Regions from separate parts of the Cupriavidus sp. CPT47-8839-RL05A genome, predicted to be linked through region 2. Evidence: predicted binding sites of a transcription regulator. Region 2 holds the regulator's gene; each other region holds the start of a gene.
What was found. Region 2 encodes FNR, which switches genes on or off when oxygen is low (the NO sensors DNR and NnrR bind a similar motif). Its sites were predicted from a motif close to TTGATNNNNATCAA; they were not measured.
Positions count from the first base shown of each region.

Region 1 (7,645 bases), on a different contig from region 2:
CGAACATGCCGGCGTCGGTGCGCACGGCATTGTGTTCTTCGATCTGGGAGCCGTAGTTGACCGGCATGTCCCAGCCGCCGAAATCAACCATGCGGGCGCCGAGGGCGCGGTGGATGGCGTTGAGGGGCGTGGCCTGGAGCGTCATGGAATCCTCTGGGGCAGTCTCGGTTGGCGAAAACAAAAAAGGGCCATCCGCCGCAACGCTCGCCGCGCCTGAATGTGGCGTGGCAATCCGCTGCGGCGGATGACCCCTCTGTCCTCGATACCTGAGAGATTACAAGGCGGATCCTGCCGGACCCCTTCCTCGTGCGCCCCTTCGGTGGGCACGCTCGCCACGAATGGCGGGTGCCGCTCTCCAGAGTTCGGCATGCATTGTGTGCATATTGCATGCCGATCCGATCGGTCCGTGGTGCCTGAGAGTTTTCGGGTGATACCCCTTCGGCGGCGCAGGCGATGCGCGCTCTCCCGGTCGGATGCGCGCAATGTACGGGAGGCCCCGGCCTTTGTCAAACCGGCCAGGGGAGCCTGCCGTACCTGTCGCTGCGGTGGTCTGGCTTACTTCTTCTTGTCGTCGGTGACAACGTTACCGATCACGCCGCCCACGGCCGCGCCACCCAGCGTACCCAGCGCGCTACCGTCGGTGAGGATGGCGCCGCCCACGGCGCCCGCGCCCGCGCCAATGGCGGTATTACGCTGCTTCGGGGTCATATCCGCGCAACCGGCAAAGGCCGCGACGGTCACGCCGATCAGGGTCACCTTGGTCAAAGTCTGCAGGGTTTTCATTATTGGCTCCGATGTGATGATTCAAGCATGTCAACCCCGCCACGCAGGCCAGGGGACATACTAGTTAGAGCGTTTGGTTGCGCGATTGGCTCCGGCCTTTACGAAGTGTTACGCCGGTGACACAACCGGCCGTGTCAACGCGGTTTGCGCTGACTGACCTGCCGCGGCCAGCGTGTTAACATCGGCAGCTTTGCTGCCATGCCCGTTTTTTGGGTGCTGGCGTGTCCCGCCTGGCCTGCCGCTGTTCCTGCCGATTTCCCTGCCTCCAACCGCATCCCACGCATGACCCATGGCCTGAACTCCGCCCAATCCGAAGCCGTCCGCTACCTGGACGGCCCTTGCCTGGTGCTGGCCGGGGCGGGCTCCGGCAAGACCCGGGTGATCACGCAGAAGATCGCGCATCTGATCGAGGACAAGGGCTTCGAGCCGCGCCATATCGCCGCCGTCACCTTTACCAACAAGGCCGCCAAGGAGATGCAGGAGCGCATCGGCAAGCTGATGGAGGGCAAGACCACGCGCGAGGGCAAGCGCATCCCGCTCAAACAGCTGACGGTCTGTACCTTCCACTCGCTCGGGGTGCAGATCCTGCGCATGGAGGCCGAGCACGTGGGCCTGAAGCCGCAGTTTTCGATCATGGATTCGGACGACTGCTTCGGCCTGATCCAGGAGCAGCTCGGCACCACCGACAAGAAGCTGATCCGCGGCGTGCAGGGCACGATCTCGCTGTGGAAGAACGGCATGGTCGATCCGGAGGCAGCGATCGCGCAGGCCGCCAATGCCGACGAGCACCAGGCCGCGCTGGTCTACCGCAACTACGTGGCCACGCTGCACGCCTACCAGGCGGTGGATTTCGACGACCTGATCCGCCTGCCCGCCGAGCTGTTCGCGCGCAATGAAACGGTGCAACTCAAGTGGCAGAACCGCCTGCGCTACTTCCTGGTCGACGAATACCAGGACACCAACGCCTGCCAGTACCAGTTGCTGAAGCTGCTGGCAGGCGGCTCGCACCTGCGCGCGCCGGCCTTCACCGCGGTCGGCGACGACGACCAGGCCATCTATGGCTGGCGCGGCGCCACGCTGGACAACCTGCGCGGGTTGCAGACCGACTTCCCGGACCTGAAGGTGATCAAGCTGGAGCAGAACTACCGCTCCACGGTGCGCATCCTGGAAGCCGCCAACGCGGTCATCGCCAACAACCCCAAGCTGTTCGACAAGAAGCTGTGGAGCGAGCACGGCATGGGCGACCCCATCGCCATCCACCCGATGAACGACGAGGAGCACGAGGCCGAGTCGGTGGTGTTCCGCCTGTCCGCGCACAAGTTCGAGCGCCGCGCGCAGTTCCGCGACTACGCCATCCTGTATCGCGGCAACCACCAGGCGCGGCTGTTTGAGCAGATCCTGCGGCGCGAACGGATTCCCTATGTGCTGTCGGGCGGCCAGAGCTTCTTCGACAAGGCCGAGATCAAGGACATCTGCGCCTATCTGCGCCTGATTGCCAACCCCGATGACGATCCCGCCTTTATCCGCGCCATCACCACGCCGCGCCGCGGCGTGGGCAACACCACGCTGGAAGCGCTGGGCACCTTTGCCGGACAGGCCAAGGTGTCGCTGTTCGAGGCCGCGATGATGGGCGGCATCGAAGGCAAGCTGCAGCCGCGCCAGCTGGAGCCGCTGCGCGTGTTCTGCGAATCGATGGTACGGCTGGCCGACCGCGCGGCCAAGGATCCCGCCACCGTGGTGCTGGACGACCTGATGGAAGGGATCCACTACGAGGCCTACCTGTACGACAGCTTCGACGAACGGCAGGCGCAGTCGCGCTGGACCAATACGCTGGAATTCCTCGACTGGCTCAAGCGCAAGGGCACCAAGCCCGAAGGCGCCGAGGGCGAGGAAGCCACCGGCTTCGACAATGCCGACGGCCTCGGCAGCGAAGGCAAGAACCTGCTGGAGCTGACCCAGACCGTGGCGCTGATGAGCATGCTGGAAGGCCGCGAGGAAGATCCCGACGCGGTGCGGCTGTCCACGCTGCATGCGTCCAAGGGGCTGGAGTATCCGCACGTGTTCCTGGTCGGCGTGGAGGAGGGCATCCTGCCGCACTGCCGCGAAGACGAGGACATGAGCGACGAGAAGATCGAGGAAGAGCGGCGATTGATGTATGTCGGCATCACCCGCGCCCAGCGCAGCCTGCATGTCAGCTGGTGCAAGAAGCGCAAGCGCGCGCGAGAGACCTACTCGTGCCAGCCTTCGCGCTTTATCGGCGAGATGAAGCTGGAGGAGGCGCCTGCGCCGGTGGATGAAACCCCGGCGATGAGCCCCAAGGACCGGCTCGGCGCGCTCAAGGCACTGCTGGGAAACGGCGGCAAGACAGCCCCGGGCTGAACGGGCGCTACAGTCCCGATACAAAGGCCTACCAGGCTGACAAGACGCGGGGTGCAGGCATGCCTAGTATGGCGGCTGTGCTGCTCGCGCCGTTCGACCGCGTCGAATCCTCGCGCAGCCGCGCCACCGGCGGGGTCGGCATGGGGTTGTCGATCGCGGTCGACATTGCCGCGCGCCATGGCGGCGAGCTGACCCTGAGCAACCGCCCCGAAGGCGGCCTGCGCGCGCGCCTGTCCCTACCGCGCGGCTGACGCCGCCAGCGTGACGTACTGCGAGCCGCGCTGCCCGTGCGTGAAGTCGAGCGGGAAATCGCCCACGTCCACGCGCCCCTGCAGTGCCCGCCGCATCTCGGCCGCGCCGCTGCCGCGCAGGCCGGCCAGCGCGCGCGCCAGCCATGCCGCGCCGATATAGCCAGCCAGCGTGGCCGGCGACGGCGGCTCATCCAGGTATTGCTTCATGCGCGCCACGTGTTCCTTCACCACCCGCAGCGTTGCCTGTTGCGGCCCGGGCGCGACCTGGGTCAGCACCATGCCGCCGTTGTAGCCAGCGCCCAGGATCTCGCGCGCGGCGGTGGCGCTGACCGACGACAGCCCGACCAGGAAACCGTACCAGCCCTGCACCGCCAGCGCGCGGCCCAGCCCGGCGTAGGCAAGGGTATCGCCCGCCACGATCACCGCGCCCGGGCGGGTGGCGGCGATGCGCCGGGCGGCGGCCTCGGGATTGGCGTCGAGCGGCACCGCGCGCGTCCCGGTCTGCGCCTCCAGCCGGGCCAGCGACGGGGCGGCGAAGTCCGGCGCCAGGGCCAGCGCGATGCTGGTCAGGCCGTAGCTGCGCAGCTGGCGTACCGCCGCGTCCAGTTCGGCCTGGTAGTCGGCACGGGTGAACCAGACGTTGTCGGCCGCCAGCGCAAGCCCCGACAGCGGCGCCACGATCTGCACGCCGCGCCGGCCCAGCTCGGCCGATGCCGCCAGCGCCGGCAACAGCCGGTCGCCCGGGCCGAACAGCAGCTCGGCGCGTTCGGTATCGGCCAGCGACACCGCCTGCGCCAGCGCGCGGCGCGGGTCGGGATCGGCGTCACGGACCACGTGCGCGATGCGCACCGGGCCGTTGCCGGCGTTGACAGCATCGAACATGACCTTGGCCCCGGCCAGGTAGTCGCGCGCAAGGTCGGCTTGCGCGCCGCCGCGGTCGAGCAGGTGGCCGACCACGACCGTGCGGCGCGCCTGCGTCTGCGACAGAGCTGGCCAGGCGGGCAGGGCCAGGGCCGCGCCGGCGGCGGCAAGCAGGCGGCGCCGGTGCCGGGCCGGTGCTGCCAGGTGGCTGCGCAGCGGTGGGTACGGCGGATGCGTTGATGTCTGGTCGGGAGTTGGCATTGCAGGGGCAGGTGACGCGCGGGCCGGCGGTGGCGCGCAGCGTATCCGCCACACATGACACCAATGTGACGCCCGCCGCCCGCAGGTCCAATGCCCGCGCTTGACGGCGGTCAACGCGCCAGCGGCGGTGCGGCCCTACGATGGGCCGTCATACACCCATACCCCCGCGCCCCCATGATCCCGTCTGCCATGACTTTCCCTGCGCCCGACCGCCGCGCACTGTCCGACTTCCGCGCGCTGGCCGGCCGCATCGACGGCAACGGCCCGCGCTATACCTCGTACCCGACGGCCGACCGCTTCCGCAACGGGCCCGACCTGTCGCTGTACCACGACGCACTCGCCGCCTGCCGCGCCGACGCGCCGGCGCCGCTGTCGCTGTACCTGCATATCCCGTTCTGCGAGAACATCTGCTACTACTGCGGCTGCAACAAGATCATCACGCGCGACCATGGCCGCAGCGCCCGCTACGTCAACTACCTGGGCCGCGAGATGGCGCTGGTGGCAGACCGGCTCGGGCCGCGCCGCCAGGTGCTGCAGTCGCACTGGGGCGGGGGCACGCCGACCTTCCTCGACCCCGGCGAGATGCGCCGCGTGATGGCGCTGCTGCATGAGCATTTCGAGCTGGCGGCCGAGGGCGAGCATTCGATCGAGATCGATCCGCGCCGCGTCGACCACGCCCGCATTGCGCTGCTGGCCGAGCTGGGCTTCAACCGCGTCAGCCTGGGCGTGCAGGATTTCGATCCCGAGGTCCAGCAGGCCATCCATCGCATCCAGCCGTTCGAAGAGACCCGCGCCGTGGTGGATGCCGCACGCACGCTGGGTTTCCGCTCGGTCAGCCTGGACCTGATCTACGGCCTGCCGCACCAGACCGCGGCGCGCTTTGGCCGCACCATCGAGCAGGTGCTGGCGCTGCGTCCCGACCGGCTCTCGGTCTATAGCTACGCGCACCTGCCGCATGTGTTCAAGCCGCAACGCCGCATCGACGAAAACGCCTTGCCGCCCGCCGGCGAGAAGCTCGACATCCTGGTCTCCACCATCGAGCGGCTGACCGCCGAGGGCTACGTTTATATCGGCATGGACCATTTCGCGCTGCCCGACGACGACCTCGCCGTGGCCCAGCGCGAAGGGCGGCTGCAGCGCAACTTCCAGGGTTACTCAACGCACGCCGGCTACGACCAGGTCGGGCTCGGCATTTCCGCGATCGGCGCGATCGCGGGGCGCTACGTGCAAAATGCGCGCACGCTGGACGAGTACTACGGCGCGCTCGACCACGGCCGCCTGCCGCTGGCGCGCGGCGTGGCGATGAGCGTCGACGACCACCTGCGGCGCGAGATCATCGGCGACCTGATGTGCAATGGGGTGCTCGATATCCCGGCGCTGGAAGCGCGCCACGGCATCCGCTTCGGCACGGCCTTTGCGCCGGAACTGGCCGACCTTGCTGCACTGGGCGCGGACGGGCTGGTGCAATGCACGCCGGAACGCATCACCGTGACGCCGCTGGGCCGGTTGTTGGTGCGGCGCGTGGCGATGGTGTTCGACCACTACCTGCGCGAGGACGCCGCGCGGCCCGCGGACACCGGTGCCCAGGCCGTTGCCGCCAACGATGGCGCGCAGCCGGTGCGCTTCGTGCCGCGGGCGCGGTACTCGCGCGTGGTGTAGCGGCCGCGCAGGCGGTACGGACGAAAAAAAGCCCGCGCAATATGCGCGGGCTTTTCGTTTGCAGCAGGCGGACTTACTTGGCGGCGTTGGCCATGTAGTCCGAAGCGGCGATCACGTCCGCGTCCGGGCCGGCGTAGCCACCCTTGGGCGGCATCACGCCCTTGCCCTTGAGCGCAAAGTTGTGGACCGCGTCCATGCCTTCCTTCAGGCGCGGCGCCCAGGCGGCCTTGTCGCCGAACTTGGGCGCACCTGCCACGCCGGCGGCGTGGCAGGCGGCGCAGACCTGCTCGTAGACCTTCTTGCCCACGTCGGCCGAGGCGGCCGGCGCAGCAGCGGCGGCCGGACCGGCGGCGGCATCAGGGGCTGCGGCGGTCGCCGGCGCGGCGGCAGCCGGGGCAGCCGGTTCCGGGAACTTGGCGCCGCCGGCGTCGGCCATGTAGACCACGGCACGGGCCAGTTCGTAGTCGGCGTAGTCGTCCGGCGTGGTGCCGGCGCGCGCGGCCATCGCGCCCTTGCCGTTTATCACCGACTTCATCAGGCCGTCAAAGCCCTGGCCGATGCGCGCGGTCCAGTCGCCAGCGTTGGCGTACTTGGGTGCACCCGCTGCGCCGGTGGCGTGGCACGCGGCGCAGATTTCCTTGTAGACCTGCTCGCCCGTCTTGAAGACGCGCGGCGCATTGGGATCCTTGATTTCGAGCGAGGCGACCGGCTTGATGCGGTCGTTGACGGCTTCCGCCGTGGTGGCGGCGCCGGCGCTTTCAGTCGAGCCGTGTCCGACAAAGTTGACCAGCAGAATGATCACGATGATCGGCACCAGGAAAGCCGCGATCACAACTGCGATCAGCTGCTTCGGGGTTTTGATGGGAGACTCGTGTTCGTCGTGTTCGTTGTGGACGTCGCTCATACAGAACTCTCAGTTTTGCAGGAAACCTTCTGGCCGCTTACGCTCGGCTTGCTTATTCTGGCCCGGTCTTGGTCACTCGCTGACCGCTGTCCGGCCCCATCCGGGCCGCCCGTGCTGGCTGCGGCCCTTGCCTGACTTGGGTCTGTTGCTATTTGCGCGCTGCGGACTGTCTCCCGGACCGGGCCTGATTGTCGCCGACAACAAGCCGCGCGGCCTTGACCCCGGTCGACTCATTGCATCGGCGGTGTGGCGGGCACGATTTGACGCAAATAGCTGGCGATTATAGCGCCAAAGGCCCCCCGCCAGTGCCAAAAAGCGGCGGTTGCGAGACGTTCCCTGAAGCCCCTGGCGGGCCCGCATGGACGGCACGGGGCAAACGCGGTATCCTATGCGACTTTCCTGCGGCGGCACTCGCCCGCCGCAACCGCTGTACCCACAAACCGGTTGCAAAACCGTCCTGTGCGCCCGTAGCTCAATGGATAGAGTACTGCCCTCCGAAGGCAGGGGTTGCTGGTTCGATCCCAGCCGGGCGCGCCAATCCCCACAA
Region 1 covers NZ_JBYTEG010000016.1:116,030-123,674, reverse strand. Annotated here, with positions in the region: gene gcvT (glycine cleavage system aminomethyltransferase GcvT) at 1-145, opposite strand, end outside; glycine riboswitch at 244-369, opposite strand; glycine riboswitch at 391-478, opposite strand; gene AC3WVS_RS20400 (YMGG-like glycine zipper-containing protein) at 556-783, opposite strand; gene AC3WVS_RS20395 (UvrD-helicase domain-containing protein) at 1,066-3,162, shown strand; partial or broken gene AC3WVS_RS20390 (ATP-binding protein) at 3,243-3,413, shown strand; gene AC3WVS_RS20385 (ABC transporter substrate-binding protein) at 3,399-4,535, opposite strand; gene hemN (oxygen-independent coproporphyrinogen III oxidase) at 4,710-6,194, shown strand; gene AC3WVS_RS20375 (c-type cytochrome) at 6,268-7,098, opposite strand; tRNA gene AC3WVS_RS20370 (tRNA-Arg) at 7,560-7,635, shown strand.
Region 1: a site for FNR is predicted at 4,636-4,649, ahead of hemN (oxygen-independent coproporphyrinogen III oxidase). Genes of this name have one in related genera too.

Region 2 (7,645 bases):
CTTGCCGGCCTTGATGCGCGGCAGGCTGTCGAACACGGTCGGACGGCCTTCCGGATCGGACTGGCTGACGATCTCGCCGGCGGGCTTGTGGTACAGCAGCACGCGCGGCGGCTTGGTCGACACCTTGCGGTGGATCAGCTTGCCGTTCACGCGGACCTGGTCCGCCGGCAGGATGCGCTGGCCGATATGGGCCGGCAGGCCGTTGACCGAAACGCGGCCCTGCAGGATCAGTTCTTCCATCTCGCGGCGCGAGCCCAGCCCGCCCTCGGCCAGCACCTTGTGCAGCTTGGGCGCGTCGTCGTCGGCCGACAGCTCGCGCACCGGCTTGGCCTTGGTGCGCGGAATGACGGTGTCTTCGTTGTCGTACTGCTCGGAGATCACGAAGCGGAACAGGTCTTCGCTGCTCGCCGCGGTCTTGTCCCCGCCGCCCTGGCCCTTGCGGGGCGCCTGCGGCTTGCCGCCATCCTTGCGGCGGCCCTGCTGCCGCGCGCCGGTGCCCTGCGCCTCGCCCGGCGCTGCCGCCTTGCCCGAGCGCTGGACCGGCTTGCGCTTGCGGCCGGGCTGCTCGGGCTTGTCGGTGCCTTCGGCCCTGGCCGCGCGGTCCACCTTGTCTGCCTTGCTGGTGCCCTGGCCGCCCTGGCTACCCTGGCCGCCCTCGCCCTGCCCCGTCTTGCGCTTGCCGCGGCCACGCTGGCCAGCGCGCGCACCGCCCGCCGCCTGTGCGGCGCCCGCTTCACCGGCATCGGCCTGGCCGCCGGCGCCTTCGGCGCCCTCGCCGCGGTCCTGTGCCTGGCGGCGCGATGCGACCAGGTTCCTCAGCCCGCGGCGCAGCCCCTTGCGGCGGGGCGCGGCTTCGCTGCCCGATCCGGGTTCTGCGGCGCCGGTGTCGGCGGGTGCGCCCGCATTGCGGGTGTCTTGCTCAACGGAATCAGACAAGATATTCACTATCGGATGTTGCATGTTGTTCAGTTCGGCACGCGCTCGTCGTGCTCGCTCGGGTGCGGCGGGGTGCCGTTGTCCGGCAAATCGCCCCGCGCCCCGTCCGGATTGGGTGCGGCTGGTTCGGTGGAAGCGGCCTCGGCGGCATCGTCGGCTGCAGCTTGCAGCGGTTGCGCGTCAAAGCCATTGGCGCCTTGGTCGACCGGGCCGGTCGTCTCGGCTTCGTTTGCGACGGATGCTTCAGCCACATCCGCTGCGTGCGCGGCGGGGTCGGCAAAAGCCTCTTCGTCGGCGCTGGCCGCCTTGTTTGCAGCCAGGTCTTCAAAATTGATGGCCTGCTGTTCCAGCAGGGTTGCCTGCGCCTGCGCCTGGGCATCTTCCAGCGGCGGCAGCTCATCCAGCGTACGCAGACCAAGATCGTCCAGGAACGCCTTGGTGGTCGCATACAGCGCCGGCCTGCCCGGCACGTCGCGGTGTCCGATCACCTCGATCCAGCTGCGGTCCTCAAGCTTCTTGATGACTTCCGTGCTGACCGTCACGCCGCGGATTTCCTCGATATCGCCGCGGGTCACCGGCTGCCGGTAGGCAATGATCGCCAGTGTTTCCATCACCGCGCGCGAATATTTTGGCGGCTTTTCAGGATTCAGCCGATCCAGGTATTCACGCATTTCCGGCCGGCTCTGGAAGCGCCAGCCGCTGGCCAGCGCCACCAGTTCCACGCCGCGCGGCCGCCAGTCCTGGCGCAGTTCATCAAGCAGCACGCGGATGGTGTCTGCGCCGACGTCGTCGTCAAACAGCCGCCGCAGATCATTGACGCGCAACGGTTCCTGCGCGCAGATCAGCGCCGTCTCGAGGACGATCTTCGCCTCTTGGGTATTCATGTTGATGGTGTGCAGCCTGTCTTTGCACCTGCTCCCGGACGGATCCGGGGCACCGGAGATTTTGGATACAGCGGTGCGAAAGCCACCGCCATCTCATTGCGCAGCTAGCCGGATACCTGCTGCATCCAAGCCGTGCACTTCCCTATCTTTGCATCGAGTTGCCGGGCGTTCCGGCAGGAGATCGTTCGCATGCCGTTATGGGCCAGCCAGCGAACCTCTTGCGTAGCGCGTCCGCACATATCGGACGTCGCTGTCAGCGAACTGAAGGCCTCGGACGCAAGAAAAACGGGTATCGGGAGCAAGGCCGGCATCGCCAACACCGCAGTGCCAGCCGGACTTTTGAACCAGATCTTTTGAACCGGATGGACTGTGGGGACGGGACGGGCATCGAAAACCTTCCGCTTCCCCTGCCCTGAACTCGCCTTCTGGTATGAAGGCCGCCTGGCGCTGCTCGTCCGCTGCTTACCGCGGCTCACAAGACGCCGCGCGATACCGCAATGTTGGCGATTGTATGGCATTCCCGCCCCCGCCTGCAACCATCATCCGTTGCCCGCGCGGCGCCGGCGCCTCAGAACACCAGGCAGAATCCATGCTCGGCCAGCGAATGTGGCAACAGCACCGCTCGCGCAATGCCAAGACCGCCGAACGCCATCACCGCCAGGCCGGCACCCAGGCGCACGCCGGGACGGCGCGACAGCGTACGCAAATAGCCCGACAGGCCGGAGAGCACCAGCAGGTTAGGCAGTGTGCCGAGCCCGAACACGCCCATCACGAGTGCGCCGGACGCCGCATTTCCCGCCAGCAGCGCCAGCGTGAGCGCCCCATAGACCATGCCGCACGGCACCAGTCCCCACGCCAGGCCCACGCCATATCGCCGCGCCAGGCCGCCGCGTGCGCGCACAAACGACGGCATGCCGCGTGCCACGCCAGCCAGCCGGCGCGCCACCGTTGCGCCGGCACGCGCCGCCAGCCGCTCCAGCCAGTCGACGGTAAAAGTGTTGCCGCGCAGCAACCGCCAGCCCGACCATAGCAGCATGACGCTGCCTGCGCCGAACAGCCAGCGCTGCACCGGCAGATAGTCCTGCTTCCACGCCGAAGCACCGACCGCGCCCAGCGCGGCCCCAAGCAGCATATAGGTCGAGATCCGGCCCAGGTGCATTATCAGCAACTCGCCCAGCCAGGCGGCACGGCTGGGCACAAGACTGATCGTGGCCGCCGCCCCGCGGCGTTGCTCCACGGCCAGCGCCACGCCGCCGCACATGGCAGCGCAGTGGACCCCGCCCAGCAAAGCCAGCAGAAAAACGCTGATCAGTACGCCAAATGTCAATTCTCACTCCCTACCACATCACATCGCACGGTAAAATGTCCTTATCGCGCCCTCGCTGCCATTTCTAGCAGGTTCCAATTGCTCACCTCCATTCCCATTACCGAGATGTCACCCCGCTGCTCCACCTGTGCGATGGGGCAGCTGTGCCTTCCGGTCGGCATGTCGCAGCAAGACCTTGCCAAGATGGACACGCTGGTTCAGGAACGCATCCGTGTGCACAAGGGTGAAACCCTGTATCGCATGGGCGATCCGCTCACCGCGGTCTATGCCGTGCGCTTTGGCACGCTCAAGACCCACGTCACCACTGAAGACGGCCGCTCGCAGATTACCGGCTTCCACCTGCCCGGCGAAATTGTCGGTCTCGACGGGCTGGGCGAGATGCAGCATGCCTCCGATGCCGCCGCGCTGGAGGACACCGAAGTCTGCGTGGTCCGCATGAGCGAGTTGCAATCGCTGTCGGCAGACCTGCCGTCGCTGCAGCAGCAGTTCCTGCGCCTGATGGGCAAGGAAATCACGCATGACCAACTGATGCTGGTCACGCTGGGCTCGATGCGCGCCGAGGAACGCCTTGCCGCCTTCCTGATCAACCTCTCTGAGCGCCTGTCGGCGCGCGGCTATTCGGCGTCCGAGTTCGTGATGCGCATGAGCCGCGAAGAGATCGGCAGCTACCTGGGCCTGAAGCTCGAAACCGTCAGCCGCCTGTTCTCTCGCTTTGCCGAAGCCGGCCTGATCCAGATTCGCCAGCGCCACGTCAAGCTCGTGGACATCGACGGCATCAAGCAACTCTACAGCCGCTCCTGCTAAGCGGCCAAGGCGCTGTCATGGCCGCATCCGGCCATGACAGCGCAGGCCTCACGGCAGCCCGCTTACTCCAGTTCGTCGGTATCGCTGAGCCGCGTCGGCATGGTGTAGAGCGTCAGTCCGCTGGACAACGCGCAGAACACCCAGGCCATCAGGAAGCCGATGGTGTAGACCGATTCGCGGGACGCTTCGATCGGCTGGCCGAAGAAGTTCAGGTCACCGGGATCCACCACCGAAAACACCGTCGCGGTCGCAAACCCAGCCATCAGGAACGCCGGCCAGAGTACCCACATCAGCCAGCGCAACCTCATGGCTGCCTCACAGCGGCAGCCTTGGGCGGCGCGGCGTCGACCTTCTCGACCACCAGGCCATGGCGCGTTGCACCCTGCACCGGCATGTCCGGATGCGTGGATGCCAGCCAGATTGTCACGCCGCACGCCACCATCGCCACCAGCGGGCCGCTCATCAACAGCCACGGCCACGGCTCCTTCCACCACGGATTGCCTTGCTGACTCATCTTGCCCCCTTCATCTTGACGACTAGCTTCACAAATCGCGCGGCACGATGAAACTGGTGGATTGCCGGATTTCGGCATGCCCCCGCTCCGTGCCTTCGCTCGTCACTGTCACGTTGATCTTGTGCGTGCCCTGCGCCGCGGCCTCGATCGGCACGCGGATCCGGATCGGCAGCAACCGGTTGGACGTCGGCGCCAGCGATTCGGCCTGCTTGTCGTATTCCACCGTCAGGTTCTTCAATTCGTCGCTGTCGGCGCGCACGCTGATCTGCATCGGCGCTTCGGTGGTGTTGATCAGCTGCAGGCGATAGACATTCTCGATCCAGCGGCCTTCCACTTCACGGCCGAGCGCACCACGGTCGCGGATGATGTCGACCTTCAGCGGCGTGCGCAGCGCGATCGAAGCCATGAACCCGGCCAGCAGTGCCACCCAGATCACGGAATAGATAACGACGCGCGGGCGCAGCAGGCGCTTGCGCGATGCCGCCGCGGACAAGCCCTTGCGCATCGCGTTTTCCGAGGTGTACCGGATCAGGCCGCGCGGATATGCCATCTTGTCCATGACCTGGTCGCAGGCGTCGATGCAGGCGCCGCAGCCGATGCACTCGTACTGCAGGCCGTCGCGGATATCGATGCCCGTCGGGCACACCTGCACGCAGATGCTGCAGTTGACGCAGTCGCCAAGCCCCGCCTTGTGGTGGTCGGTCTTGCGCGACCGGCTGCCGCGCGGCTCGCCGCGGCCGACGTCGTAGGTCACGACATAGGTATCGCGATCCACCATCACGCTCTGGAAGCGCGCATACGGGCACATGTACTTGCACACCTGCTCGCGCATGAAGCCCGCATTGCCCCAGGTGGCGAACGCGTAGAACAGCATCCAGAACGACTGCCACGGCCCCAGCGACAGGCTGAGCACCTCGCCGCCCAGTTCGCGGATCGGTGCGAAATAGCCGATGAAGGTAAAGCCGGTCCAGAGCGCAATCAGCACCCACAGGAAGTGCTTGGTCGCCTTGAGACGGAACTTGCGCAGGCTCCACGGATCGCCGTCGAGCCGGATGCGGGCGATGCGGTCGCCTTCGACCCGCCGCTCGATCCACATGAAGATCTCGGTGTAGACCGTCTGCGGACAGGCATAGCCGCAGAACAGCCGCCCCGCGATCGCCGTGAACAGGAACAGCGCCAGCGCCGAGATGACCAGCAGCACCGCCAGGTAGATGACGTCCTGCGGCCACAGCACCAGCCCGAAGATGTAGAACTTGCGCTCGCCAAGGTCAAACAGCACGGCCTGGCGGTCATTCCATTGGAGCCAGGGCGTGCCGTAGTAGATCAGCTGGGTCAGGATCACCAGCCAGACCCGCCAGCTGGAGAAGGCGCCCGTCACCGAGCGCGGGTAGATCTTGCGGCGGACCTCGTAGAGCGTTTCGTCAGAGGTCTCGCCCGGCGCAGCGGCCGACCGTTGCAGGTCGGCCGCCCGGGCCATTTCTTCGGTCCCGGGTGCGTTCATGGGCATGCTCTCCCGCGAGCTGCCAGCGCCCGCTCACATGAGTCGTCGGTCATTGCCCGGCTCCGCCCCCAGTGTTGGACAAACCCCAGACATAGGCCGTCAGCATCCGGATGCGTTCAGGCGTCAGGATCTCCTCATGCGCGGGCATGTGGTTGTTGTGGCCCTTCAGGATGGCGTCGACGATGCTGCCTTCCGAGCTGCCATACAGCCAGACGTTGTCCGCCAGGTTGGGCGCGCCGAGCGCCTGGTTGCCCTTGCCGCCGGCGCCGTGGCATGCCACGCAGGTCGTCTTGAAGGCGCCCTCGCCACGCGACGCACGGATCGGGTCCGACGACAGGCCCGACAGCGAGCGCACGTATTGCGCCACGTCGCCCGCCTGCTTGGCGTCGATGGCCGCGGCAAACGGCGGCATCACGCCATTGCGGCCCTTGGTGATGGTCTGCTGGATGATGTCGGGTTCGCCACCATAGAGCCAGTCGCTGTCCGTCAGGTTCGGGAAGCCGCGGCTGCCGCGCGCGTCCGAGCCGTGGCATTGTGCGCAGTAGTTCAGGAACAGGCGCTGGCCGATCTCGCGCGCCTGCGGATCCGCCGCTACCTGCTTGACGTCCATCTTCAGGTACTTGGCGTAGATCTCGTTCTGCATTTTCTCCTGCGCCGCGCGGTGCGCGGCAAGTTCGCCCTGCGTGGAGAACTTCAGCACGCCGGCATACGAACCCAGTCCCGGGTACAGCACCAGGTAGGCCAGGCTGAAGATGCAGGCCAGCAGGAACATCCACATCCACCAGCGCGGCAACGGGTTGTTCAGCTCGCGCAGGTCACCGTCCCAGACATGGCCGGTGTCTTCAGTGCCGCCGGCGGTCTTGGCGACCTTGCGTTGCGAGAACAGCAGCCACACGCACCAGACGATGCCGATGAGCGCGATAGCGGCAATGTAATAACTCCAGAATTCGGAAATGAAATCGCTCATGGCTAGGTGTTCCGGCTCGATGTTGTCGTGGTTTCGTCAGGCAGCGCGAACGGCAGCATGGCGGATTCCCGGTTGGCGGCCTGCCGGCCGGCGGACCAGGCCCACCAGCAGATCCCCAGGAAGACGACCATCGACACGACGGTCGCAATGGCAGTGATCATGGCCATGGCTTACTCCTTGGGTGCCGCGGCCGCGGCGGAATCCACGCGGACGTTGCGGCGGTTGGTGCCCAGGCCTTGCAGGTAGGCAACCAGCGCATCTTCTTCGGTCTTGCCCTTGAGCTCGTCCGGTGCCTTGGCGATCTCGGCATCCGTGTACGGCACGCCCAGGCGCACCAGCGCGCGCATGCGGGCCTGGATGTCGTTGGTGGGCAGCTCGGCCCTTTCCAGCCACGGGTACGATGGCATCACCGATTCCGGCACCACGTCGCGCGGATTGCGCAGGTGGATGCGCTGCCAGTCATCCGAGTAGCGCCCGCCCACGCGCGCCAGGTCGGGACCGGTGCGCTTGGAGCCCCACAGGAACGGGTGGTCGTAGACCGACTCGCCCGCCGTGGAAAAGTGGCCGTAGCGCTCGGTCTCGGCCTGCAGCGTGCGGACCTGCTGCGAGTGGCAGCCGACGCAGCCTTCACGGATATAGATATCGCGGCCCATCAGCCGCAGCGGCGAATACGGGGTGATGCCCGGATCCGGCTCGGTGGTGGAGTGCTGGA
Region 2 covers NZ_JBYTEG010000015.1:72,988-80,632, reverse strand. Annotated here, with positions in the region: gene rluB (23S rRNA pseudouridine(2605) synthase RluB) at 1-960, opposite strand, end outside; gene scpB (SMC-Scp complex subunit ScpB) at 966-1,820, opposite strand; gene AC3WVS_RS19210 (sulfite exporter TauE/SafE family protein) at 2,389-3,147, opposite strand; gene fnr (fumarate/nitrate reduction transcriptional regulator Fnr) at 3,226-3,951, shown strand; gene AC3WVS_RS19200 (hypothetical protein) at 4,014-4,259, opposite strand; gene AC3WVS_RS19195 (hypothetical protein) at 4,256-4,465, opposite strand; gene ccoG (cytochrome c oxidase accessory protein CcoG) at 4,494-5,966, opposite strand; gene ccoP (cytochrome-c oxidase, cbb3-type subunit III) at 6,016-6,933, opposite strand; gene AC3WVS_RS19180 (cbb3-type cytochrome oxidase subunit 3) at 6,936-7,100, opposite strand; gene ccoO (cytochrome-c oxidase, cbb3-type subunit II) at 7,104-7,645, opposite strand, start outside.

Region 3 (7,645 bases), on a different contig from region 2:
CTCATAGGCGCGCAGCATGAACTCCGGCACATTGACCACGATCATGCGCGGACCGTCCAGCGGCGTCCAGCGCAGCCGCTCCATGGTCAGTTCGATTTGCCGCACACGGCTGGCGATGGGCAGGTTGAGTTGTGCCAGCGTGGCCGCGCCGATCACGCCGTCGGCCTCCAGGCCGTGGCGCGACTGGAACGCCTTGACGCCGTCGACCAGGGCGCCTTCGTAGCGGGCCGGCACCTGGGTGCCGGCGGGCAGGTCGCCCAGCGCAACCAGGCGTGCAGCCAGCGCCGCGGCACCGGCCCAGGTCTGGCCCGGCGTCAGTTTGCTCGCCGGCAACGGTGGCAGCGGCTGCCCCCAGACCGGCTGCTTCGCGATCTCGCGGTACCGCGCCAGGGCGTCCCGCAGCGTGCCGTAGAGCGGGAAGGTGGGCGCTGCCTGGCGGATGGCGGCGGGCAGCCGCTGCTGCTTGACGGCATCGCGCAGCCAGACGGCGGCATCGAAGGGCCGTTCCGCCTGCGGGGCAAAGTTGGCATGGACCGCGCGCGGGTTGACGCGCCCGCCGTGCAGGTCTGCCAGCATCCGCTCCATCGCGGCGCTCAGCGCCGCGTCCACGCGTGCGGCCGCGTCCGGCGGCAATGCTGGCCCGCTGGCGGCCTGGGCCACGGCCTGGCGCAAGGCGTCGGCATCGTAGTCGCGCGGGTCGAGGCCGTCGGCCGCGGCCGCGGCCAGCGCATCGACGGCCTGGCGGGCCGCCGGCACCGGTCGGCCCTGCGCAAACCACATCGGTTCGTTGGCGAAGGCAGGCGTGGCCAGGCATGCGGCGGCACAGGCAAGCACGACAGCGCCCAGGCGGCGTGCGGCGGCATTCAGGGTCGGTGGCATCGGGCGAAAAGTTCGGATTCGTCACACACGCCAACAGTCTACCCGCGATGGCGGCATGGTGCCGCAAGCCGCCCGGGGTGCGCGTTACCACACCAGCTGATGCCGCCGCGCGTAGTCCACCATTTCGACCAGGGAGCCGACATTGAGCTTGGCCATGATGTTGGCCTTGTGCGTGCTGACCGTCTTGCTGCTGATCAGCAGTTGCGCCGCGATCGACTTGTTGGAATGGCCGCGCGCCAGGTATTGCAGGATGGTGATCTCGCGGTTGCTCAGCCGCGCAAAGCCGGATTCCCGCTGCTCGCCGATCTGGCGCACGGTTTCCAGCGTATGCATGGGAAATACCAGGTAGCCGCTGAGCACGCCGCGTACGGCCTGCATCACCTCGGCCAGCCCACGCTGCTTGACCACGAAGCCATGGGCGCCGGCGCGCAGCGCCCGCACCGACGCCAGGGTGGCGTCGCTGTCGGACAGTACCAGCAAGGGCACGGCGGGCTGCGTCGCCGAGACGCGCCGGACAAAGTCGATGCCGGGATTGCCGAAGCACTCGATATCGACCAGCACCAGCCCCGGCCGTTGCTCGCGGACCAGCCGGAATGCTTCCTGCATGCCGTCCATTTCCAGTACTTCACCGGCGCCCAACTCAGCGCGGATTTCAGCGGACAGCGTGGTGCGGAACCGGGAGGGTTCATCGACGATCAGCGCGAGATGCAATTTGAGGCTCCTTAACGACTTGCATGGCTTGGCCTGGTGCCAAGGTTAAGGGGCCGGAGAGATCCTGATGCGCCGAATCCTCGCCGCGCAGATGCGGCAAAATCTGCATCAGAGTCAGACTCTTCTGCATGGCTGTTTTCGTATCGATGCCGCGGTCGGCGTTACCCGTTGGCAGCGTCGAGGACTTCAGTCAGCTTGCGGCTGGCATCCAGCGCCGCGGGGAACCCGCAGTAGACCGCGCTGTGCACCATCAGTTCGCGCAGTTCCTGCGGCGTAACGCCATTGGCGAGCGCGCCGCGCAGGTGGCCGGCCAGCTCCTGCGGCCGGTTCAGCGCAATCAGCATCGACACCGTGGCCAGGCTGCGCTGCTTGCGGTCCAGGCCGTCGCGGGTCCAGACCGTGCCCCAGGCGAACTCCGTCACCAGTTGCTGCAGGCTGGTGTCGCCCTGCTGTGCGGCGGCGTCCAGCGCGCGCCGGACGTGCTCGGGGCCGAGCACTTCGGTGCGCACGTCAAGACCGGCCTCGAAGGCCGGCGTGGGAGTGTAGGCGGGAAGTTGGCTGGGTTCGGCCATGGCATGGGTCTCCGGTTTGGGTGGATGCCGCATGGTAGCCGAACCGATCAAGCCGATTCGAGCGGCCGCAGCATCGGTGCCGCGGCCCCAAGGTCATTCCATGCCCGCGGGCAGGAAGCGCGGCGCCGGCGCCGAACGCGGCACCTCGCGCTCGCCCTGCTGGTACAGCCGATACGTGCCGCGTGCCTGGTTGTGCGGATGGCGCGCGGCCTCGTCCAGGGTCAGCACGCGTGCAAAGCACACGTCGGTGCCGCCCAGCACCGCCTCCCAGTGGGTGCTGGGCTTGCCTGCGATGCAAGCGGCAATGCGTGCCTTCACCGCGGGCCACTGGGCGCGGTCATACTGCGTGGCGGGGTCGATGTCGGTCAGTTCGAGCCGCTCGAGCAGCTCGCGGTAGAACTGCGGCTCGAGCGCGCCCAGCGTGATGGCGCGGCCGTCGGCACAAGGGAAGACGTCATAGAACGGCGAATCGTGGAAGGGGCTCGGTTGCGGGCCGCCCAGCGTGCCGGCTGCGCGCGACACCTGCACCAGCGAGCCCAGCATGGCGACGATATCGGTGATGGCCGCATCCACCACGCAGCCCTCGCCGCTTGCGCGCGCGCTCAGGATGGCGCTGGTGATGCCGAATGCCAGGCCAAGCGCGCCGGTGGCATCGCCCATCACGGTCGGCGGCACCATCGGCAGCTCGCCCTCGCGCGCGGCCATCGACAAGAGGCCGGTCAGCGCGATGTAGTTGAGGTCGTGGCCGGCGCTCTGCGACAGCGGGCCGGTCTGGCCCCAGCCGGTCATGCGCCCGTAGACCAGGCGCGGATTGCGTGCATGGCACGCCTTCGGGCCCAGGCCGAGGCGCTCCATCGCTCCCGGGCGCAGCCCTTCGATCAGCGCGTCGGCGCCGGCCACCAGGTCCAGCGCGGCGGCCACGTCGTCCGCAGACTTCAGGTTCAGTTGCACCACGCGCTTGCCGTGCTCCAGCTCCATCTCAGGCGGCACGGGCTGGCCGCGCAGGATGCGGCGGGCATCCGGCGCGACCGGCCGGGTCACCAGCGTGACCTCGGCGCCCAGGCCGGCCAGCATCGCACCGCACAACGGGCCGGGGCCGATGCCTTCGAATTCCACTACCTTGATACCGCGCAGGGGCAGCAGGTTGCCACGCTCACTCATGATCGTCGTCTCCGGAATCGCCGCCCGCCCGGGCCATGGCCGGGGGACAGCTTGCATTGAATTGGTATGGGATGGGCCGTGCCTGCGGCAGCGCGGGCGTGCCAATGCCTGCCGCGGGGCTCGAGAGCATGCTACGCGCCACGGCGTTGACGGGGCAATGGCCAAATGCTTCAGCCGGCTTGACGGAATCCGTCAGCCGGCCGGCTATCGCACGGCGAAATCGGATAAATCCGATCCGACTTGATCTAAATCGGGTCCTGGCAGGACACTAGGTGCCATGATGGTTCCAGATGGCGGTGCCGCCTCATGGTGCACCGCCTGCCGACAGCCCCCATCCAGGAGATTTCCAACATGACCAATATCGTGCTCGCCACCGACGGTTCGGCCTTCAGCGACGCCGCGGCCCGTTTTATCGCCGAAGGCAAGCTGCTGCAGAGCGGCTTCACCGTGCATGTCGTGCATGTCGCGCCGGAAGTAAGCGGCCAGGTGCGCGCCTTTGTCAGCAAGGAGACCATCGATGACTGGCACAAGGAGGCCAGCGACAAGGCCATGGCGACGGTCTGCGAGATTCTGTCCGCAGCCAGGGTGCCGTTCGAGCGGCACCCGCTGCACGGCTTCGCGCCGGAGCGCATCGTCGCCTGTGCGCGCTCGGTCGACGCCGCAGCCATCGTGATGGGCACGCATGGCCGGGGTTCGTTCTTCGATGCGGTGATCGGTTCGGTCGCAGGCCGCGTGCTGGCGCAGGCCGAGTGCCCGGTGCTGCTGGTCAAGGCGCCGGAAAAGAAGGGTTGAGCAAAGTAGTGGAAAACCGGCGCCCTGGCGGCGCCGACCGGTAGACCTCAGGCGCCCCACAGGGGCGCTTCGTCCATCAGCGCCACCTGTTCGCGCAGTTCCAGGATGCGATCCTGCCAGTAGCGCGCCGTGCCGAACCAAGGGAACGCGGCCGGAAAGGCCGGGTCGGCCCAGCGGCTGGCGAGCCAGGCGCTGTAATGGAGCAGCCGCAGCGTGCGCAGCGCTTCCACCAGCCACAGTTCGCGCGGCTGGAATTCGGCGAAGTCCTCATAGCCGGCAACGATGTCGGCCAGTTGGTCCTGCATGGCCGCGCGGTCGCCCTCGAGCAGCATCCAGATGTCCTGGATCGCCGGCGCCATTCGGCTGTCATCGAAGTCAACGAAATGCGGGCCCGGTGCGCCATGAGTGCCGCCGCGCGCGTCGTCCTCGCCGATCCACAGCACATTGCCGCGATGGCAGTCGCCGTGGGTGCGCAGCAGGCGCACCTCGCCGGCGCGCTCATAGCAGCGGCGCACGCCGTCCAGCGCCAGGTCGGTCACCGATTGCCATGCGGGCAGCAGGTCGGCGGGAATGCAGCCGCTGGCGAGCAGCCAGTCGCGTGGGGCAACGCCGAAGGTTTCAAGATTTAGCGCCGGGCGCGCCTGGTAGGGCTGCGTCGCCCCCAGCGCGTGGATGCGGCCGATGAAGCGGCCGAGCCAGGTCAGCGTGTCGGAACGGTCCAGCGCGGGCTCGCGGCCGCCGCAGCGGGGGAATACCGCGAAACGGAAGCCGGCGTGATGCAGCAGCGTGCCGGCCGCGCCCGGTGCCAGCACCATGGCCGGCACGGCCGGGATCTCGGCATCGGCCAGCTGCTGCACGAAGGCGTGTTCTTCCAGGATGGCCGCATCGGTCCAGCGGCCCGGACGGTAGAACTTGGCGATGACCGGCGCGGCATCTTCGATGCCCAGCTGCCAGACGCGGTTCTCATAGCTGTTGAGCGCCAGCAGGCGCCCGTCGGGGCGCAGGCCAGCGCCTTCCAGCGCGTCCAGCATCAGCTCCGGCGTCAGGCCGGCGTAGGGAACGCCGGGGTCGGCCGGGGTGTCGGACGCGTGCATGTTGTCAGCCTGTCCCGCTCAGCGCGCCGGCTTGCGGTTGCCGCCGAGCAGCGCGGCCTGCGGCGCCGGACGGCGATTGCGCGCCGGTGCCGGGGCCGCGTCGTGCGGCTGGCGCGCGGGTTGAGCCGCGGCCCGTTGCTGGCGCGCCGGCTCCTGGCCGTCGCGGCGCGGTGCGGGATTGCGCGCGCCGCCGGCGGGCTGGCCGCCACGGTTGCCGTTGGCTGCGCCGTTGCCGCGCTGGCCGCCTTCGGCAGCGCGCGTGCGCGGCTGGCCGCCCTGGGCTTGCCGCGGCGCAGCCTGCGCTTCGCGCGCCGGGCGCTGGCGCTGGGCGCCCTCGCCTTCGTTGCCGGCCGGACGCGCCTGGGCGCGTCCGCGGCCCTGGCCTTGTCCTTGCCCCTGGCCACCACCGCCACGCTGTTGGCGGCCCTTCTGGATCGGCTCGGGCGCGATGCTCGGGTCGACCTCGAAGCCCGGCAGCACAGTCTGCTCGAGCTTGCGCTTGATCAGGCGTTCGATATCGCGCAGCAGCGCAATCTCGTCCACGCAGACCAGCGAGATCGCTTCGCCCTCGGCGCCGGCGCGGCCGGTGCGGCCGATGCGGTGCACATAGTCCTCGGGCACGTTGGGCAGGTCGAAGTTGACCACGTGCGGCAGCTGGTCGATGTCGATGCCGCGCGCGGCGATATCGGTTGCCACCAGCAGCCGCAGCGTGCCGGACTTGAATTCCGACAGCGCGCGCGTGCGCGCCGACTGGCTCTTGTTGCCATGGATCGCCAGTGCCGACAGGCCGTCCTTGGTCAGTTGCTCGGCCAGGCGGTTGGCGCCGTGCTTGGTGCGCGTGAACACCAGCACCTGGTGCCAGTCATGCTGGCGCACCAGGTGGGCCAGCAGTTCGCGCTTGCGCTCGCGGTCCACCGGATAGACGCGCTGGTCCACGGTCTCGGCCGTGGTATTGCGCCGCGCCACCTCGATCGAGGCCGGGTTGTTCAGCAGGCGGTCGGCCAGCGCGCGGATATCGTCCGAGAACGTTGCCGAGAACAGCAGGTTCTGGCGCTTGGCCGGCAGCACGTTGAGGATCTTGCGGATATCGTGAATGAAGCCCATGTCGAGCATGCGGTCGGCTTCGTCCAGCACCAGCAGTTCCACCTGCGACAGGTCGATGGTGCGCTGGGACACGTGGTCCAGCAGACGGCCGGGCGTGGCCACCACGATCTCGACGCCGCGCTTGAGCTGTTCGATCTGCGGATTGATGCCGACGCCGCCGAACATCACCATCGAGCGCAGGCGCAGGTACTTGCCGTAGTTGCGCACGCTCTCCTCGACCTGGGCGGCCAGTTCGCGCGTGGGCGTCAGCACCAGTGCGCGCACCGGCAGGCGGGCCGGACGCTGCGCGCCATTGGCGCCGCGCGCCGCGGAATCGGACAGCAGCTGCAGCATCGGCAGCGTAAAGCCGGCGGTCTTGCCGGTGCCGGTCTGCGCGCCGGCGAGCAGGTCACCGCCCTTGAGGATGGCGGGGATCGCCTGGGCCTGGATGGGAGTCGGCGTGGTGTAGCCCTGTTCGGCCACGGCACGCACAATCTTGTCGGACAAGCCGAGTTCAGAAAAAGACATGAATTGCTGCTTGGGCCATCGCTGCGCACGCGGTGCGCCAAACGCCGGATGGCTCCTGGTAATCGGATCGGAATCGGAACGCGAACGCCGGGAAGCCGGCATGGCAGGGCACCGGCCCGCCCGCGAAGGAAAGAGCGGTAGTGTACCAGTCCGGGACCAGCGGGTTCTGCACCGCGCGCGGCCCCGCATGCGCGCCGGCGCACATCGGATCTGCGCGGGTGGCGCTGCGCTATCATGACAGCCTCTGCCCGCCCCCGCTCCGGCTCCGCACCCGCGCCACATGTGCCCCGGAAAGCCGCCATGCGCTTGCGTTTCCTCGAAGACCAGGAAGTCACCCTGTTCGCGGCCATCCCGGTCGGGATCGTCGCGGCCATTGCCACCACGCTGTTCAAGGAGGCGCTGGATGGCGCGGGCGTGGTCCTGTTTTCCAGCCATGCCGACGTGGTCGCCGTATTCGCCACGCTGGCGCTGGCGTGGCGCGTGGTGGTGCCGGCCGTGGGCGGCGCGCTGGCGGGCGGCCTGCTGGTGCTGGCCAATCGCCTGGCCGGCAGCCACGGCGGCGCCACCGACTACATGGAAGCGGTGGCCAACGGCAGCGGCCGCCTGCCGGTGCGGATCACCTTGCTGCGCGCGCTCTCGTCGTTTTTCTCGATCGTCAGCGGCAGCTCGGTCGGCAAGGAAGGCGCGATGATCCAGCTGGCGGCGCTGTGCGGCTCGCTGTTCCCGTCGACCCGGCTGGAACGCGGCGGCGGCTCGAACATGCGCCGCATGCTGACCGCCTGCGGGGCCGCGGCGGGCCTTGCCACCGTTTATCACACCCCCTTC
Region 3 covers NZ_JBYTEG010000003.1:295,647-303,291, forward strand. Annotated here, with positions in the region: gene AC3WVS_RS05035 (L,D-transpeptidase family protein) at 1-879, opposite strand, end outside; gene AC3WVS_RS05040 (LuxR C-terminal-related transcriptional regulator) at 964-1,590, opposite strand; gene AC3WVS_RS05045 (carboxymuconolactone decarboxylase family protein) at 1,752-2,162, opposite strand; gene AC3WVS_RS05050 (CaiB/BaiF CoA transferase family protein) at 2,256-3,323, opposite strand; gene AC3WVS_RS05055 (universal stress protein) at 3,675-4,115, shown strand; gene AC3WVS_RS05060 (serine/threonine protein kinase) at 4,163-5,209, opposite strand; gene AC3WVS_RS05065 (DEAD/DEAH box helicase) at 5,228-6,820, opposite strand; gene AC3WVS_RS05070 (ClcB-like voltage-gated chloride channel protein) at 7,121-7,645, shown strand, end outside.
Region 3: a site for FNR is predicted at 3,564-3,577, ahead of AC3WVS_RS05055 (universal stress protein). Genes of this name have one in related genera too.

Region 4 (7,645 bases), on a different contig from region 2:
AGTGCATTGTCCTGGCCTGCCTGTGCCAGCGTCAGTTCGATCGCCACGCGGTTGGCGCGCATGCGCAGGCTGCCGGCGTCATTGATGGCGGCACCCGCGCCTTCCAGCTTCCATGACAGCCACAGCGTGCCGGCAATCATGCCCAGCACCACCAGCAGCACGGCCAGCGAGAGCGAGATGATGCGGGTGGAGAGGCGGTCGCGCAGCGCCGGCAGGCCGGCAGCGCGGGAGTCCGCCGCGGCGCTGGCGGCTGGAGGATCGGTTCGGAACATGGCGGTATCGGGGGCTACCAGTCGGGGGAAGCCGGGTGGTGGCCCGGCGGCCGGCGCGTGCATGGCTGCGCGCTGGCATCGAGGGCAATTTTCCCTGCGCAGCACGCGGGGCTTCCTGCGCAAGATCAAGAAAACCCGGCTTCGGCGTCTGGCATGTGCGGCCGGCGGCGCATCGGCTTGTCAATTGCGGGGAATGCCGCCCACACACCAGGCCTGTCACGTCGTGACATATCGCTCCCACCGCATGGCGCGGGGATACATCGTCGGACTTGGCTGCGGTCAAATCCACACGACTTGCCCTGGCCTAGCATCCGGTCAACATTGATGAGGAGAGGCGAGGCGTGAAGGCAGCCAGTTTCGACTATGAACGCGCCCCGCGCCTGGCAGTGGTGTTCGGCTGCCTGATGCCGGCGCCGTGGCTTGGCGCCGCGGCCGGGGTATTGCTTGCTGCCGGTCCCCCCGGCGGCTTGCCGGACCGCTTTGCGCCACTGGCGCTGGTGGCGGTCCATGTGCTGGCGCTGGGCATGCTGCTGCCGGTCATGGTGGGCGCGCTGTTCCAGATGATGCCGGTGGTGGCCGGCGTGGCCGTGCCGGGTGCGGGGCTGCTTGCGCCGTTCATGGCCGCGGCCGGCGCGGGCGTGGCCACCGCCCTGGCCATCGGCCTGCTCGGCGGCGAACCTGTGGCGATGCAGGCGGCGGCGGCCGTGGCGGTGATCCTGTTGCTGGCCGGCGCCATTCTGCTGGCTGCGGGCCGGCGCGTGGCCGCAGTGGATGCCACCACGCGCACCCTTGCCGGCATCGGCGCGCCGCTGATGGTCGCGGTGCTGTGCGGCATGGTGCTGGCCGGCGCCTTCGGCGGCTGGTGGCGCGTGCCGGTGGCGCGCTGGCTCGGCCTGCATATGGCGTGGGCGCTGGGCGGCTGGCTGGCCGCGCTGGTGACCGGCGTGGCCACCACCGTGCTGCCGATGTTCTGGCAGTCGCCGCGCCTGCCGGCGGCGATCGGGCGCTGGCTGCCCATGGCGCACTGGTTGCCGCTGGCGCTGTTCAGCGCCGCGGCAATGCTGTGGCCGGATCACCGTGCGCTGGCGCATGGCGTGCTGCTCGTGTGGCTGGCGTTCGTGGCGGTGGTGGGCGCGTGCGGGCTGGCCGGCACGCTGCGCGCGCGGCGGCGCCATGATCCGCTGTGGCTGCTCTGGCCGGTGGCATGCGCCAGCATGGCAGGCGCGGCGCTGCTGGGGGCGGCGGCCGTGGTGCTGCCCGCCGCCGGGCTGCCGCTGGCATGGTGGGCCGGCACCATGGCGCTGGTCGGCGTGGGCGTGCTGCCGGTCACGGCCATGCTCGGCAAGATCGTGCCGTTCCTGGCCTGGCTGCACCTGCGCCGGCTGCTGCCGCCGCGCGCGCGGGTGCCGGCCATGCAGGCCATCATCGTGCCGGGCCGGCAACGGCGGCAGGCATGGCTGCTGCTGGCTGCCTACGTCCTGCTGCTGGCGGTGCCGCTGGCGCCGGCGCCGCTGGCCCGCGCTGGCGGCGTGCTGCTGGCGGGTGCCAATGCGTGGCTGGGGTGGCAACTGCTGGGAGCGTTGCGATGCATGCGGGAGATGAGGAAGCGCGGCGGATTACCGCCGCGCATTGCTGACAAGGTTTCCATGCCGCCGGTTTGCTCCCCTCTCCCGCCTGCGGGAGAGGGGCCGGGGGAGAGGGCAGGCGCCGGCATACCGACGCGCCTCACTTCGTAGACACTCCGGCCCTCTCCCCCACCCCTCTCCCGCAAGCGGGCGAGGGGAGCCTTGTTCGCGCGGCGTTGGCTACGGCACGCACGACAGGCATGCGTCAGGCTGGTGTCGGGGCTTGGGTCAGCCCCGCAGGCTTTTCCCCCGTCAACAGGTAATGCATCAGCTCCGCCACCGGCCGGATCGCCTCGCCGAAGGGCAGCGCACCCCGGCCGCGGAAGAACAGGCCGCGCTCCACGTCGCCGCGCACGGCCTGCGCCAGCTTCAGGTCGATGCAGAACTGGCCGATGCGGGCAATGCCGTCGCGCAGCCCGCACGCCTGCAGGCAGTCGAAGCCCTCCAGGCATTCACGCGGCTTGGCGCGGCGCTGCAACCGCGACTCGCTCGACAGGTAGCGCGACAGCCACGGCGTCAGCACCGCGCGCGCGGGCAGCCCGGCCACGCTGGTGAACTCGCGCAGGGTCTCGGGCCGCGCCGTGGCCAGCACCTGCTTGAAGGCCGGGTGGGCATCGCATTCCTCGGTCACGGCGAAGGCCGTGCCCAGCTGCACCGCGGCGGCGCCCTCGCCCAGCCAGTGGCGCACCTTGGCATGGCTGTCGATGCCGCCGGCCAGGATCAGCGGAATGCTGTCCCAGGCCAGCCCGAGCTGCGCAAACAGCTCGCGGCATTCGGCCAGCACGCGCGAAAACGAGAAGCGCGGCTCTGACAGGTCCTGGATGGTGGCCGCGCCCAGGTGGCCGCCGGCATGCGCCGGATGCTCGACCACGATGGCATCGGGCAGGCGGCCCTTCTTCATCCAGCGGCGCAGCACCAGGCCGATGCCGCGCGCCTCGGACAGGATCGGGATCAGCGCCACCCTGGGGTGGCTGGCGGTCAGCTCGGGCAGGTCCAGCGGCAGGCCGGCGCCCATGACGATGGCATCGGCGCCGCTTTCGCAGGATTGCCGCACCAGCGCGGCGTGCGAGCCCACCGCCTTCATCACGTTGACGGCGATCAGCCCGCGGCCCTCGGACGCCGTGCGCGCGGCACGGATCTCGCGATCCAGCGCTTCGAGGTTGGCGGCTTCGATGGCGGGCTTGTCACGGCTGCCGCGGGTGCGTTCCATCAGGTCGGGGTGGTGGTGGCGCAGGTCGATGCTGGCGATGGTGCCGACGCCGTTCTCGCGCGCGACGGCGCCGGCCAGCCGGTGGGCCGAGATGCCGATGCCCATGCCGCCCTGCACGATGGGCAGCAGGCGGCGGCCGGCCAGCTTGAGCCAGGGTTGATTCATAAAATCTCCGGAAGAGGATGGGCGCGGGGCCGGCGTGCGGCCAGCCGCGTGGATGACCGGGCAAGCGTGGCACAGCGGCACGGGCCGGCGTTTGCCGCAGGTCAAGCGCGCGGTGGTGGCCTGCCATCGGCCTACGCCAACCGGCATAGGCCAACGCAGGCGGTGTGCCGTTGGCGTGGGTTTGCGCGCGGTCAAGCCCCTGCTGCAAGCGCTTGGCTAGCATCGGCCGCTGTCTTCATCTTCGCGCCGCCGCCGGCGCCATCACCGATGACCCCTGCCTCCCCAGCCCCATCCACCGCGGCGAACGTGCCGCGCCGGCCCCAGCTCGTTGCGCCCGCCGGTTCGCTGGCGGCCCTGCGCATGGCGCTGCAGCACGGCGCCGACGCGGTCTACCTGGGCCTGCGCGATGCCACCAACGCGCGCAACTTCGGCGGCCTGAACTTTACCGAGGCCGACATCCGCACCGGCGTGGCCGAAGCCCACGCGCGCGGCGCCGAGGTGCTGTTCGCGATCAACACCTTTGCCCAGATGGGCGCGGTGGCCCAATGGCAGCGCGCGGTCGATGCGGCGGCGGACCTTGGCGCCGACGCGGTCATCATGGCCGACGCCGGCCTGATGGGCTATGCGTGCGAGCGCCATCCGGGCTTGCGCCTGCACCTGTCGGTGCAGGGTTCGGCCACGCATGCCGACGCCATCGAGCTGATGCGCGAGCGCTTCCATATCCGCCGCGTGGTGCTGCCGCGCGTGCTGTCGCTGGCGCAGATCGGCAAGCTGGCGCGCCAGACCAGCGTGGAGCTGGAGGTGTTCGGCTTCGGCAGCCTGTGCGTGATGGCCGAGGGGCGCTGCCTGCTGTCCTCCTACGCCACCGGCGACTCGCCCAACAACAAGGGCGTCTGCTCGCCCGCGCACGCGGTGCGCTGGACCGAGCAGGACGGGACCATGCAGGCGCGGCTGTCGGGCATCCTGATCGACAGCTATGCGCCGGGCGAGCCGGCCGGCTATCCCACGCTGTGCAAGGGCCGCTTCGAGGTGGAGGGCGAGCGCGGCTACGTGCTGGAAGAGCCCACCAGCCTCAATGCGCTGTCGCTGCTGCCGGCGCTGATCGACATGGGCATCGCTGCCATCAAGATCGAAGGCCGGCAGCGCAGCCCGCGCTATGTGGGCGATGTGGTCGGCGTGCTGCGCGCGGCCATCGACGCGGCCTGCGCCGATCCGGCGCGCTTCGTGCCGCGGCAAGAGTGGCAGAGCACGCTGGGGCGCCATGCCGAAGGCGACCAGGTCACGCAAGGCGCCTACGACCGGCCGTGGCGGTGACACCCATGACATCGATCTGCCTTGAACCGGCCATGACGGAGCTTCCCATGCCAGAGATTGCCGCGGCCGCGATGCCGCAAACCATAGCGATGCCCGACTTCGGCATCGCCCTGGGCCCACTGCTGTACTACTGGCCGCGCGAGGCCGTGATGCAGTTCTATGCGTCGGTCGCCGATGCGCCGGTCGACCGCGTCTATCTCGGCGAGACCGTCTGTACGCGCCGCCATGAAGTCCGCCATGCGCAATGGCTGGAGATTGCGCAGATGCTGCGCGATGCCGGCAAGGAGGTGGTGCTGTCGACGCCGGTGCTGGTGGAGTCCGACACCGATATCGCCTGGATGCGGCGCGCCTGCGCGCAGGACGACTACCTGGTCGAGGCCAACGATCTGGGCGCGGTGCGCTGCATGGCAGGGCGGCCCTTTGTCGGCGGCCCCCACCTCAATGTCTACCACGCCGATACGCTGGCGTGGCTGGCCGGGCTGGGCGCGGCCGGCTGCGTCGCGCCGGTGGAGATGGATGGCGGAACGCTGGCCGCGCTGGCAGCGGCGCGTCCCACCGGCATGCGCCTGGAAGCCTTTGTCTGGGGCCGGCTGCCGCTGGCGTTCTCGGCGCGCTGCTTTACGGCGCGCCACCATCGCCTGCGCAAGGACAGTTGCGAGTTCCGCTGCATGGATTATCCCGACGGCCTGGTGGCCGCCACCGGCGAGGGGCAGGCGTTCTTCACGCTCAACGGCGTGCAGACGCAGAGCGCCACCTGCCTGGACCTGTGCGCAGAGGCGTTGGCGATGGCGCGCATGGGCGTGGGGATGCTGCGTGTGAGTCCGCACTCATCCGGCACGCTGCAGGTGGTGCAACAGCTCGCGGCGATTCGTGCTGGTGAACAGGCACCCGCTGGCAGCGGCATCACCCCGGCCGGCGCCCAGCCCTGCAACGGCTACTGGCACGGCAGCGCGGGCATCGCCTGGGAGGCCCGGGCATGAGCGCGCTGCACAAGCTGATCGCGGGCGTGCACCGGCGCATGCCCGCCCGTGCCAGGGCGCTGCCGCTGGTGGCGGCGCTGGAGCTGGCGCGCCGGGCGGGATGGCTGGAGCCACCGGCCGCACTGGACGGACACGCCTTCCTGCTGACGGTGCAGGACCTTGGGCTGGCCGTGCCGTTCCGCTGCGAAGGCGGGCGCTTTCGTGCCGCGGCAGCGGACGCCGAGCCTGAGCTGACGCTGCGCGCCTGCGCGGTCGACTACCTGCGCCTGCTGGGCGGCGAGGCCGATACCGACACGCTGTTCTTCCAGCGCCGGCTGGTGATCAGCGGCGATACCGCGCTGGGCCTGGAGGTCAAGTACTGGCTCGACGCCGCGCCGCGGCCCGCATGGGTCAGCCAGGCGGCGGCGCGGCTGGTGGCCTTGCACGGCGCCACCGTGGGGCGGGCAGGTGCGGCGTCGTAGCCGTACCGCTCAGGCGTCGCCGTCCAGCATGAAGCGGTTGCGTCCCGCGCGCTTGGCCCGGTACATCGCGCTGTCGGCGCGGTGCAGCAGCGGCTCCAGCCGCGGCGCTTCCGGCACGGTCCAGACCGCGCCCACGCTGATGGTGACCACCGGCTGCACCGGCGTGCCGTTGTGCGCGATGCCGAGATCGCGCACAACGGCCACCATGCGGCGCGCCACGTCACGGGTCTCTTCACGCGTGGCGCCGGGCAGCACCGCCGCGAATTCCTCGCCGCCCAGACGGGCGCAGAACTGCTCGCCGGACAGCGTGCGGGCCAGGGCGCCGGCAATCTGCCGCAGGCAGTCGTCGCCGGCCACGTGGCCATGCAGGTCGTTGTATTGCTTGAACTGGTCCACATCCAGGATCAGCAGGCCCAGCGCCTGGTTGCGCTCGCACGCCCGGGTCACGGCCGCGATCGACTCGCGCTGGAAGTAGCGCCGGTTGCGGATGCCGGTCAGGGCGTCGATGTCCAGGTCGGCCTGCACCTGCCACAACTGTTCCTCGGTCTGGCCGAGCCGTGCGGTCAGGGCCAGCTCGCGCGACTGGAAGCGGCTGATGTCGCGCAAAAACAGCAGGCTGCCGATCTGCCTGCCGTCCAGGCGGGCAACCCCTTCCACAGTGAGCTCGAAGGGCGCGCCCGGCGGCACGAAGGGCGTGGCTGCGAGCTTGGCAGTGTCGGCAGGCGAGTGCTGCAGCGCGGCTTCCCAGCCGGAGGGCAGGGGGTCGCCGCGGCGCAGGGCCGGCCAAAGCTGCGCGGCGGCCGGGTTGAATTCGACGATGACGCCGTGGCTGTCGACGATCACGCAGCCCTCGCTGAGGGCATCGAACACCCGCAGGCGGGCGTAGTGGCCGATATCGTCAAGGTGCGTGCGCAGCGCGCAGAACCAGACCAGCACCGCCATCAGCGAGAACGTCGCCGGCGTCAGGTCCCCGCCCAGCGGCCCGGTCCAGCGGTTGAGGTAGGCGACATTGGCAACCAGGGGCAGGGCCAGGCCCGACGCCAGGATGGCGCGGCCCCGCCGCGACAAGGCCCCATTGGGCACTTCAGCCGTCACCAGGAAATACAGGCTCACCCCCAGCAGCAGGTACGACCAGGCCGCCACCGCGGCATAGCCGATGCCGTGGTCGAACACCGCGCCCGGCAATACCCCGGGAGGCATCAGCGTGATGCGCGGCCAGATCAGCCGGTGGCGCTCGTTGGTGAAGACCATCACCACAGTGACCACCGCCACCAGCACGGGCAGCCACAGCCTGGACCAGGGCACCACATAGCGCGGGCGGCTCAGGTGCACCATCGCCACCAGCCAGCCGATCGGCACGGCGACGATCCCGAGGTACTGGATCTTGGCCCACAGGATGCGCCCTTCCAGGTCCGTGGAGCTGATCTCGAGCAGGCGGCCGCCGCTCCAGGTCGCCGCGCCGAATGCCAGCACCAGGAACGCCTGGACGGTCGGATCGTCGCGCCGCGGCCAGGTGGCGATGGCCATGCCGATGCAGGCGACCACGGCGACGGTAAGCAGGAGAACCAGGGAATATGAGGGCATTGAAGGCGGAGCGCGTCCCGAGACCCGGGCGTTG
Region 4 covers NZ_JBYTEG010000006.1:155,394-163,038, forward strand. Annotated here, with positions in the region: gene AC3WVS_RS09155 (type IV pili methyl-accepting chemotaxis transducer N-terminal domain-containing protein) at 1-272, opposite strand, end outside; gene AC3WVS_RS09160 (hypothetical protein) at 614-2,008, shown strand; gene AC3WVS_RS09165 (NAD(P)H-dependent flavin oxidoreductase) at 2,103-3,272, opposite strand; gene ubiU (ubiquinone anaerobic biosynthesis protein UbiU) at 3,540-4,586, shown strand; gene AC3WVS_RS09175 (U32 family peptidase) at 4,634-5,566, shown strand; gene ubiT (ubiquinone anaerobic biosynthesis accessory factor UbiT) at 5,563-6,027, shown strand; gene AC3WVS_RS09185 (histidine kinase N-terminal 7TM domain-containing protein) at 6,037-7,611, opposite strand.
Region 4: a site for FNR is predicted at 3,364-3,377, ahead of ubiU (ubiquinone anaerobic biosynthesis protein UbiU). Genes of this name have one in related genera too.